One region of the Actinoplanes sp. NPDC051859 genome, then DNA from elsewhere that is predicted to be linked to it. Evidence: riboswitches for the same ligand, from Rfam matches in the RefSeq annotation. Region 1 holds a riboswitch; the other holds the start of a gene.
The links. Region 1 has a riboswitch for thiamine pyrophosphate ahead of ACIA1L_RS04255 (ECF transporter S component). Riboswitches for the same ligand answer to the same signal wherever they lie in the genome.
Positions count from the first base shown of each region.

Region 2: it holds a riboswitch for thiamine pyrophosphate, as region 1 does, so the genes downstream of both, ACIA1L_RS08710 (thiamine phosphate synthase) here and ACIA1L_RS04255 (ECF transporter S component) in region 1, are expected to answer to the same signal.

Region 1 is NZ_JBITBX010000002.1:84,626-89,506, reverse strand. It holds gene ACIA1L_RS04275 (Fur family transcriptional regulator) at 1-20, shown strand, start outside; gene ACIA1L_RS04270 (hypothetical protein) at 51-659, shown strand; gene ACIA1L_RS04265 (DUF6328 family protein) at 634-1,161, opposite strand; gene ACIA1L_RS04260 (alpha/beta fold hydrolase) at 1,235-2,050, opposite strand; TPP riboswitch at 2,145-2,251, shown strand; gene ACIA1L_RS04255 (ECF transporter S component) at 2,327-2,920, shown strand; gene ACIA1L_RS04250 (ABC transporter ATP-binding protein) at 2,925-4,364, shown strand; gene ACIA1L_RS04245 (energy-coupling factor transporter transmembrane component T family protein) at 4,461-4,881, shown strand, end outside.
Region 2 is NZ_JBITBX010000003.1:158,084-162,964, reverse strand. It holds gene thiS (sulfur carrier protein ThiS) at 1-97, opposite strand, end outside; gene thiO (glycine oxidase ThiO) at 94-1,116, opposite strand; gene ACIA1L_RS08710 (thiamine phosphate synthase) at 1,113-1,757, opposite strand; TPP riboswitch at 1,751-1,862, opposite strand; gene ACIA1L_RS08705 (ABC-F family ATP-binding cassette domain-containing protein) at 1,907-3,562, opposite strand; gene ACIA1L_RS08700 (class I SAM-dependent methyltransferase) at 3,594-4,208, opposite strand; gene ACIA1L_RS08695 (hypothetical protein) at 4,303-4,881, shown strand, end outside.

The DNA of each region.
Region 1 (4,881 bases):
GCGCAGCCAAGCGGTCCTAGCGCAATCGTGCGAGTCTGACCGGCGTGAAGATGTACGCCGACCGGCTGCCCACCGCCGTCCGCCAGCTGCTCACCGACCTTCTCGTGGTGTTCTGGGTCTACGCCTGGATCCGGGCAGCGCTGTGGGCGCAGGACATGGTGCAGAAGCTCGGTGTTCCCGGCCAGAAGATGCAGGAGGCCGGGGCGGGCATCGCGGGCAACCTCGCCGACGCCGGCGGCAAGGTGGGCAAGGTGCCGCTGGTCGGTGACGAGCTGACCGCGCCGTTCACCCGGGCGGCCGAGGCGGCCAACGGTCTTGCCGAAGCCGGCCGTCAGCAGCAGGAGGTCGTCGGCAATGTGGCGCTGATCGTGGCGCTGCTGATCGTGGCGGTGCCGCTGGCGTTGGTCCTGTTCGGTTGGTTGCCGCGGCGATTGCAGTGGATGCGCCGGGCCGGGGTCGCCGCCCGGGTCCGGGACCTCCCGGCCGGGCGGGACCTGCTGGCGTTGCGGGCGCTCGCCGGGCGGCCGCTGAATCAACTCGCGAAACTGGGTCCGGACATCGCGCAGTCGTGGCGCAATGGCGATGCTTCCGCGGTGGACGCGCTCGCCGCACTGGAGCTGCGCGAGCTCGGCCTCAAGACCGCTGGGCGGGGACGTTAGGCTCCGCCGCGTTCTTGGCGAAGTCCTCGTCCTCCTCCTCGACGTCCTCGTCCATCCAGTTGCGCTTGGCGAACGGGATCGCGGCCCAGAAGGTCAGGAACCAGGCGCCGGCAATCGCGGTGAGCACCAGCGCTACCCAGAAGTTCAGCAGGTAGTCGGTGATGAGCAGGATGCTGCTGACCATCGCGATCAGCATGAAGGCCAGCCCACCGGTCGCCATCCGGTGCGCATAGCGGACCAGCTCCGGCTTGCGGCCTTGGCGAAACAGCGCCCGGTGGAAAGCCACCGGCGAGATGATCATCGCGGTGGCGAACGCGGCCGCGATGAGCGCGACGACGTAGGTGTCCTTCTGGAAGGCGGTCACGTTCGGGAAGCCACTGCTGAACGGCAAGGTCAGCAGGAACGCGAACAGGATCTGCACGCCGGTCTGCGCGACCCGCAACTCCTGCAACAGGTCCGAGAAGTTACGGTCCCAGCGCTGCTTCTCCGACTCGTTCTTCATGCGGGGCTTCTCGGCGGACATCCGGGGGGCTCCTCTCGTTGAGCGCGACCCGGATGCCCGCAGACGCGAAACGTCAAACGCCGATGCGCGCGAGCGCCACCTCAGCCAACGCGTTCGGCGCTTCTTCCGGCACCCAGTGCCCGATGCCGCGCAGCACGACCAGGCGATAGTCCGCCTCCACCCAAGTCTCGGTGCCCAGCGCGGCGGACCGGCCGACGACCGGATCACCGTCGCTCCACACGTACGTCGTGGGCACGGTGATCTTGCCCATGCCGGCGAGCTCGCCGCGGGACAGCGCCCGATACCAGTTCAGCGCCCCGGTGAGGCGGCCCGGCTCGGCCATCGCGCGGGCGTACAGCGCGGCGCGGGGACCGATGTCGCGCATCATGCTGCGCAGAACCGCACCGCCGCGGGCCAGCAACAGCCGCTCAGCCACCCGGGACCGGAAAACGCCCATGTAGGCGAACCGCATCCGCTGCGACGGCTGGTTGCGCAAGGCGACAGACATGGCGCGCGGGTGCGGGACGGAGACGGCGGTCAGCGTACGGATCCGATCCGGATGGTCAGCCGCAAGCATCCACGCCACCTGCGCGCCCCAGTCGTGGCCGATCACGTGCACCCGGGCCACGCCGAGCGCGTCGAGCACCGCCACCGCGTCAGCCGCCGCCTCACGCAGCCGATAGTCGGCGACCGCCTCGGGCCGCGCCCCCGGTGAGTAGCCGCGCTGATCCAGGGCGTACGTCCGCAGCCCCGCCGCGTGCAGCCGCGGCAGCAGGAGATCGAACTCGCGGTGGTCCTGAGGGAAGCCGTGCAGCAAGAGAACCGGAGTGCCGTCCTCCGGCCCGGACACTGCCACGTCGAACGTGAACCCTCGGGCCTTGATCTCCATGTGACGCCTCCTACGCTGACGGGTACGCCGGTCCGGTGCTAGCGTCATCGAAACACATGCCATGAAGATTGTTCGCGACGAGAGTCGCGGGCAACTTCACCGACAGGGGAGCGCACAGCGCTGAGAGTGCGGGCCGACGCCCGCAGACCCTCGAACCTGATCTGGGTAATGCCAGCGCAGGGAGCTCGGTCTGCTCCAGCTGCGCCATGTCCGGAAACCCGCCGGATGTGGCGTGCGTCTCCTCCCGGTGAACCGCTGCTGGGAGGCACGGAACATATGAACAGTCACACTCCGTCACACCGTTGGCGCACGATCGACATCGTGATCGCCTCGATCATCGCCGTCACGTTCAGTGTCGTCTTCTGGGCCTGGGGCCACCTGTGGAACGCCACGGACGCCGCGTTCGCCTTCTTCCCGCCCGCGAAGACCCTGATCTACGGCGTCTGGCTGGTGCCCGCCGTCCTCGCAGGTCTGATCATCCGCAAGCCGGGCGCCGCACTCTTCACCGAAGCCGTCGCCGCGGTCATCTCGGTGCTGCTCGGCACCGGCTGGGGCGCCCTGGTCATCCCGCAGGGCCTGGTCCAGGGCCTCGGCGCGGAGATCGCCTTCGCGATCCTGCTCTACCGCAACTGGAAACTGCCGGCCGCCCTGTTCGCGGGCGCGCTGACCGGCCTGAGTGCCGCGCTGTTCGACTTCTTCGCCTGGAACGGCGGCACCGACCTCTGGGAGTACCGCATCCCGTACGCGCTGCTCACCATCGTCAGCAGCACGATCATCGCGGGCGCGGGCGGCTGGGCGCTGACCCGGGCGCTGGCCCCCACCGGCGTGCTCGACCGCTTCGCGGCGGGCCGGGACCGGACGCTGGTCTAAACCCATGGCAGAGGTCGTCCTACAGGGCTTCGGCTGGCGCCACGCGGGGCGCCGGGCGTGGGCCGTACGCGGCCTCGACCTGCACATTCAGCGCGGTGAGCGGGTGCTGCTGCTCGGCCCTTCGGGGGCTGGCAAGAGCACCCTGCTCGCCGCGCTGGCCGGGCTCCTGCCGGAGGACTCCGGCGAGTCCGAGGGCACGGTCACCGTCGACGGGCGGGATCCACGCGACCGGGACCGGGCCGGGCTGCTCTTCCAGGATCCGCAGACCCAGCTCGTGATGGCCCGCAGCGGCGATGACGTCGCGTTCGGCTTGGAGAATCGGGGCGTACCGGCTGGGGAGATCTGGCCGCGGGTCAGCGACGCCCTGGACCGGGTCGGCTTCCCGTACCCGATCACCCGGCAGACCCACGCGCTTTCCGGCGGCGAAGCGCAGCGCCTCGCGCTGGCCGGCATCCTCGCCCTGCAGCCGGGACTGTTGCTCCTCGACGAGCCCACCGCCAACCTTGATCCGGCGGGCGGCGACCTGATCCGCGCGGCCGTCGCCCGGTCCTGCGACCGCGACACCACGCTGATCGTCGTCGAACATCGGGTCGAGCAGGCGTCGCCGCTGGTCGACCGGGTGGTGGTGCTCGCGCCGGGCGGCGGGGTCGCCGCCGACGGCGCCCCCGAGGTGGTCTTCGCCGGGCACGGCCCGGCCCTGGCCGAGCAGGGGGTCTGGGTGCCGGGCTATCCACTGCCCCCACACCGGGCCGTCGCCCCACCAGCAGATCCTTTGGTACGCACGGAGCACGTCTCCGTCGGGCACCGCCTCCCACCCACCGACCTGGACGTCCGGGCCGGCGAGGTCCTCGCGGTGACCGGCCCGAACGGCGCCGGAAAGTCCACATTGGCGCTTGTTCTCGGTGGCCTGCTGGCGCCGACGTCGGGCCGCATGAGCGCCTTCGGCGACCCGAAACCGCCGCACCGCTGGCGAGCCGCGACACTGACGCAGCGCATCGGTTCGGTCTTCCAGTCGCCGGAACACCAGTTCGTCACCGGTCGGGTCGCCGACGAGCTCGCCGTGGGTCCGCGCCGCCTGGGCCGCCCGGCTGCCGAGGTGACAGCGATCGTGGCGGAGCTGCTGGAGCGGTTGCGGTTGACGGCGCTGGCCCGCGCCAACCCGTACACATTGTCCGGGGGTGAGGCTCGGCGGCTGAGCGTGGCGACGGCGCTCGCCACCCGGCCCCGCTTGCTGGTGTTGGACGAGCCGACCTTCGGCCAGGACCGCAGGACCTGGATCGGCCTGGTCGAGCTGCTCGCCCAGCTCCGCGACGACGGCCACGGCATCGTGGCCGTCACCCATGACGACGCGTTTGTCACCGCGCTGGCCGACCGCGTCCACGACCTGGCCCCGACCTCTGCCGAGCCGCTTCCGCGCCGCCGCCCCGATCGGCGCCCGGCATGACCCCGACCCCGGTCAAGCCGCTTCCCCGCCCCGATCGGCGCGCGGCATGACCCCGACCCCGGTCAAGCCGCTTCCCCGCCCCGATCGGCGCGCGGCATGACTCTTTCCCTGGCACCGGTCGCTGACCCGGCGGCGCCGCTGGCCCGCCGCAACCCGGTGGCGAAGCTCGGCGCGGCGCTGCTGTTTTCGCTGCCGTTGGTCGCCACTCTGGATCCGCTCACGCCCGCCCTGGCGCTGGCCGTCGAGCTCGCCGTCCTGCCGTTCTTCGGCATCCACCTGCGCGTGGTGGCCCGCCGTGCCTGGCCGCTGAGCATCGCGGCGCTGGGCATTCTCCTGACCATGGTGCTGTTCGCCGCCGACCGGTCCGGCGAGCTGCTGTTCGCGCTCGGCCCGTTCGCCGTCACCACCGGCGTGGCTTCCACCGCAATGGGGATGTTCCTGCGAGTTTTCGCGGTGGCCCTGCCCGGCATCATCGTCTTCGCCACCACCGACCCGACCGACCTGGCTGATGCGCTGG
Region 2 (4,881 bases), on a different contig from region 1:
CGACGCCGCGGCGCGCCTCGGTGACGGTGGCGACGAGTCCCTCGACGGTGCTACCTGGGTCGACGGTGCGGCCGGCGCCGTTCACGGTGACTTTCATGCAAACCTCCCCGGGGAGAAAGCGGCGGGCGGTGCAGAGTGCTCGATCACGAGGTCGGCAATCAGATCGGCGGTCACCGGGGCCAGCAGCACCCCGTTGCGGTGGTGGCCCGCCGCCACCACGACGTCATCGCTGATGCGGCCGAGCAGCGGAGCATTGTCGGGAGTGGAGGGACGGTGCCGCACCACGCTTTCCGTCAACTCGAACTCGGCCAGGTCCGGCACCAACTCTGTGGCGGGACGCAACAGCTCCAGCACCGCCCCGGCCGTCACTGTGGCGTCGGCGCGTTCTTCCTGGGTGGCACCGATGACGATGTCGCCGTCCGTGCGCGGGACCACGTACACATGTCGGCCGTCGACCTGCCCGACCACGACGTGCCGCAAGAGTCCCGGCTCGCCGCGCAGGCGCAGCACCAGGCCTTTCACCGGTCGGATGGGGAGGCCGGTGAGAGCTGCGGTGCCGAGGCCAGCGGCGACGACGACGGGACCCGGCGGAACCTCAGTGGCCTGGCGGTGCACCACTGCTGGGCCGAGCGCGGTGCGCAGCGCAGCCAGCACCCGCCGCGGGTCGACTTGCTGGTCGTCCGGCAGGTAGGCGCCGCCCCGCAGCCGCGGCGTCAGAGCCGGCTCCCGATCGCGAACCTCGCTGGGCGGCAGCCGGTGCACGCCCATGCCGTGCTGCTCGCGGTACGCCCACAGCCGCTGCGCCTCGGCCAGATCATCGCCGGTCAGCGCGACGGCAAGCGTCCCGTGGGTGTCCAGTCCGACGTCGATCCCGGTCTCCCGGCGCAGCTCGGCGGCGAAGCCGGGCCAGCGGGCAGCCGACTCGATCATCAACGCGGTCAGCGCTTCCTGGCCGAACGACGACTCGCCCGCCGGCGCCAACATCCCGGCCGCCGCATACCAGGCACCGTCGTCGGATCCGTTGTCCAGCACGGTGACCCGCAGGCCACGTTGCTGGCAGCGCCACGCTACGGACAGGCCGATGATCCCGCCGCCGACGATCGTCAGGTCGGTCACGGCAGGGCCTTGAGCAGCCGCGCAACGGCCTCACCCGGATCGGCGGCGGTGGCGACCGCCCCGACGACCGCGACGGCCGCGGCCCCGGCGGCGATCAGGCCGGCGGCATTGTGGAGGGTCACGCCGCCGATCGCGACGACCGCAGTGCCGGGCACCGAGCGTGCCACCGCACCGATCTTCGCCGGGCCGAGCGGGTCGGGCAGACCGGACTTGGTAACGGTGGCGAACGCTGGGCCGACCCCGAGGTAGGTGGCGCCGGCACGGACCGCTGACCGGGCTGCCACCTCGTCCCGGCAGGTCGCACCGAGCACCGCCCGCGGACCGAGCACCTTGCGGGCGGCGGCGACCGGCAGATCGTCGGCGCCGACGTGCGCGCCGTCCGCGTCCGCGGCCAGCGCCACGTGCAGTCGGTCGTTGACCAGGCACAGCACGCCGGCCGGGCGGCATTCGGCGACGACCTCGGTGGTGAGCGCGTACGCGTCGCGGTCGGTGGCGTCGTCCTCGACCCGGACCTGGATCGCTAAGCGGTTGACCAGGCCGAGCCGCTCGGCAGCAGCCACCGCGGCGACGACCACGGCAAGTGGATCACGCCCGGGGCGGGCATCGGTGATGACATGTAGACACGGAAAGCCGGGGTCCACAACGCACTCCTCCCTGCGCCGGCATGACCCGGATCAGGTTCGACGGTCGGGGGCCGCGACAGCCCCCCTCTCAGCCCGGTGCACCGGACTCCCGTGGGGTTGGTTCCGCCGCCGACACTAGCTCCGCAGCGGCGTCGGAGTAAAGCCCGTCAGCGGACGTCCCAGACCGGCTCGGGGGTTTCGACGACCTCACCATCGCCTTGGAAGAGCACGAAACGGTCGAAGCCGCGGGTGAACCAGCGGTCGTGCGTGACCGCGATCACCGTGCCCTCGAACGCCTGCAGGCCCTCCTCCAACGCCTCCGCCGACGCCAGGTCCAAGTTGTCCGTCGGCTCGTCGAGCAGCAACACCGTGGCCCCGGACAGCTCCAACAACAGCACCAGGAACCGGGCCTGCTGACCGCCGGACAACGTGCCGAACCGCTGATCCCCCTGCGCCGCCAGCTCATACCGGTTGAGCGCCTTCATCGCTCCTGCCCGGTCCATTCCGGACCGATGATCGTCGCCCCGCCAGAGGATCTCGACCAGCGTGCGTTCCAGCAGCTCAGGCCGGTCATGCGTCTGCGAGAAGTGGCCCGGCCGGACCCGGGCACCGAGCCGCGCCATGCCGTTATGCGCGACATGCGCCAAAGGCGCGCCGTCGACCGGCTTGTTGTCGGCCTCCGGCGCCGTACCGCCCGCTGCCAGCAGCCGCAGAAAGTGCGACTTGCCGGTGCCGTTGGCACCCAGAACGGCGACCCGGTCGCCGTACCAGATCTCCAGGTCAAAGGGGAAAGTCAGGTTCTCCAGCTCCAGGCCGTCGCAGACCACGGCCCGTTTTCCGGTACGCCCACCGCGCAGGTTCATCTTCAACGACTGTTCCTTCGGCGGCACGGGCGGCGGCCCCGCCTCCTCGAACTTGCGCAGGCGCGTCTGCGCGGCCTGATAGCGCGAAGCAAGCCCGTCGTTGAACGCTGCCTTGTTCTTCAGCGTGAACACCAGCTCGCGCAGCTTCTCGTGCTCCTCGTCCCAGCGCCGCCGCAACTCCAGCAGCCGGTCATGCCGGTTGGCGCGCGCCTCGTGCCAGGAGGCGAAGCTGCCGGGATGGGTCCACGCGCCACCGCCCTCCACCGCCACCACCCGGGTCGCGGTCTGCGCCAGCAACTCCCGGTCGTGCGAGACGAACAGCACCGACTTCGCCGACTCCCGCAGCCGGGCCTCCAGCCACCGCTTGCCGGGCACATCGAGGAAGTTGTCCGGCTCGTCCAGCAAGAGCACCTCGTCGCCGCCCCGCAACAGCAGGTCGAGCGCAAACCGCTTCTGCTGGCCGCCGGACAGCGTACGCACCGGCCGGGACCGCACGTCCTCCCACGGCTTGCCGAGGATCGCCACGGCCACGACGTCGAACAGCACCTCGGCGTCGTACCCGCCTGCTTCGCCCCAGCCGGTCAGGGCGTTCGCGTACCGCAGCTGCGCCTTCTCGGACTCCGGTGCCGACTTCAGCGCGGCGTCCGCGGCAGCCAAGGCGCTGCCCGCCGCCCGCAACGGCGGCGCGACCAAAGACAAAGCCAAATCCTCGAGGGTACGGTCGTCGCCGATCATCCCGATGAACTGGCGCATCACCCCGAGCCCACCGGAGCGAGCCACCGAACCGACCGGCACGGCGAGGTCCCCGGCGACCATCCGCAGCAGGGTCGTCTTGCCCGCCCCGTTCGGCCCGACCAGCGCTACCTTCGCGCCCTCACCCACCCGAAACGACACGTCGGCGAAAAGCTCCCGCCCGTCCGGCAGCACGAACCCGACCCCGGAGACATCCACGTAGCCCACGGCGCCATCCTTGCCGAGAAGGCCGCGCCGGTCAGCCGGTTTTCCCGGCGATTTTCAGCACCCGGAACCCGCGCTGGCTCGCGATGCGTTCCACGTTCCAGCCCAGCCCGGTCAGCCAGGTATGCAGCGAGTCCCCGCCGAGGTTGCGATTGATCACCAACCAGCCCACGCCGTCGGGTGCGAGCCGGCCCAGCCAGCGTTCCGTCATCGCGTGCAGTTCGGCCTTGCCGACGTGGGTCGGCGGGTTACTCCAGATCTGGTCGAACACCACTCCGGCCGGCACGTCATCCGGGGCACTGACGCGAACCCGATCACCCAGGCCCAACGCCTTGGCGTTCTCCATGGTCAGCTCGCGGGCGCGGGCGTTGACGTCGATCGCGTACACGGTTGCGGCAGTCGCCTCACTAGCCAGGACGCAGGTGATGGGGCCGTACCCGCAACCGAGGTCGAGAAAAGTGCCGCCACTGCCCGCAGCAGGCAGCTCGGCTTTGCGCAGCAGCACCGCCGTCCCGGGGTCCAGCCGCCCGGCGGAAAACACCCCGCGTGCCACCGTCAGGTCGTACGCCCGCCCCGCCGCCGAGAATTCGATCCGTCCCCGGGTGCCGGGCGCGGCCGGCTCGGCACTGAAGTAATGGTCGGCGCTCACCCCGCCAGTGTCCCGCGCCCAACGAGCGCCGCCGCACCGGGGTGCCGCACATTCTGTGCGTTCATCGATCACGGTGCGCTTCTAGCGTGACGGCATGCTGCGCGTCCCCCGCCCCCGCTCCGCCCATCGCGCGAACCCGGGCAGCGCGACACGACCCACCTCCGCCCAGCACCGGCAGGCTGGAACCGGCACCCCGCCCAGCTCGGCCGCCGGTCGCCCCACCTCGGGCACCCGCACCTCGCACCGGCACGCCTCGTCTCGTCGCACAGTCACCCTGCCAGTCCCACTGACCGACTGGATCCTCGAAACAGCCCGAGGTGTCCTCGCCGCCAGCCCCACCCTGCCCGCACTCGGCATCCTCAGCCGCCCCCGCGGTCTCGACCCGCGCAGCCGCACCCCCCGCGATCCCGCCCGGCACAGCCACAACCCCCGCGATCCCGCCCCGCACAGCCACAACCCCCGCGATCCCGCCCCGCACAGCCGCACCCCCCGCGATCCCGCCCCGCACAGCCACAACCCCCGCGCTTCCGAATTGCCGCCGCGCAATCTTGATCCGGCCGAGTTCGGCCCCGGGGACCTCACCGCCGACGTTCTGCCCCCGCGTGACCTCGCGGCACCGGACCGGGAGGCAGCGACCAGGCGCCTGTGGTCGCGGCCGCCTGGCCTGCGCAAT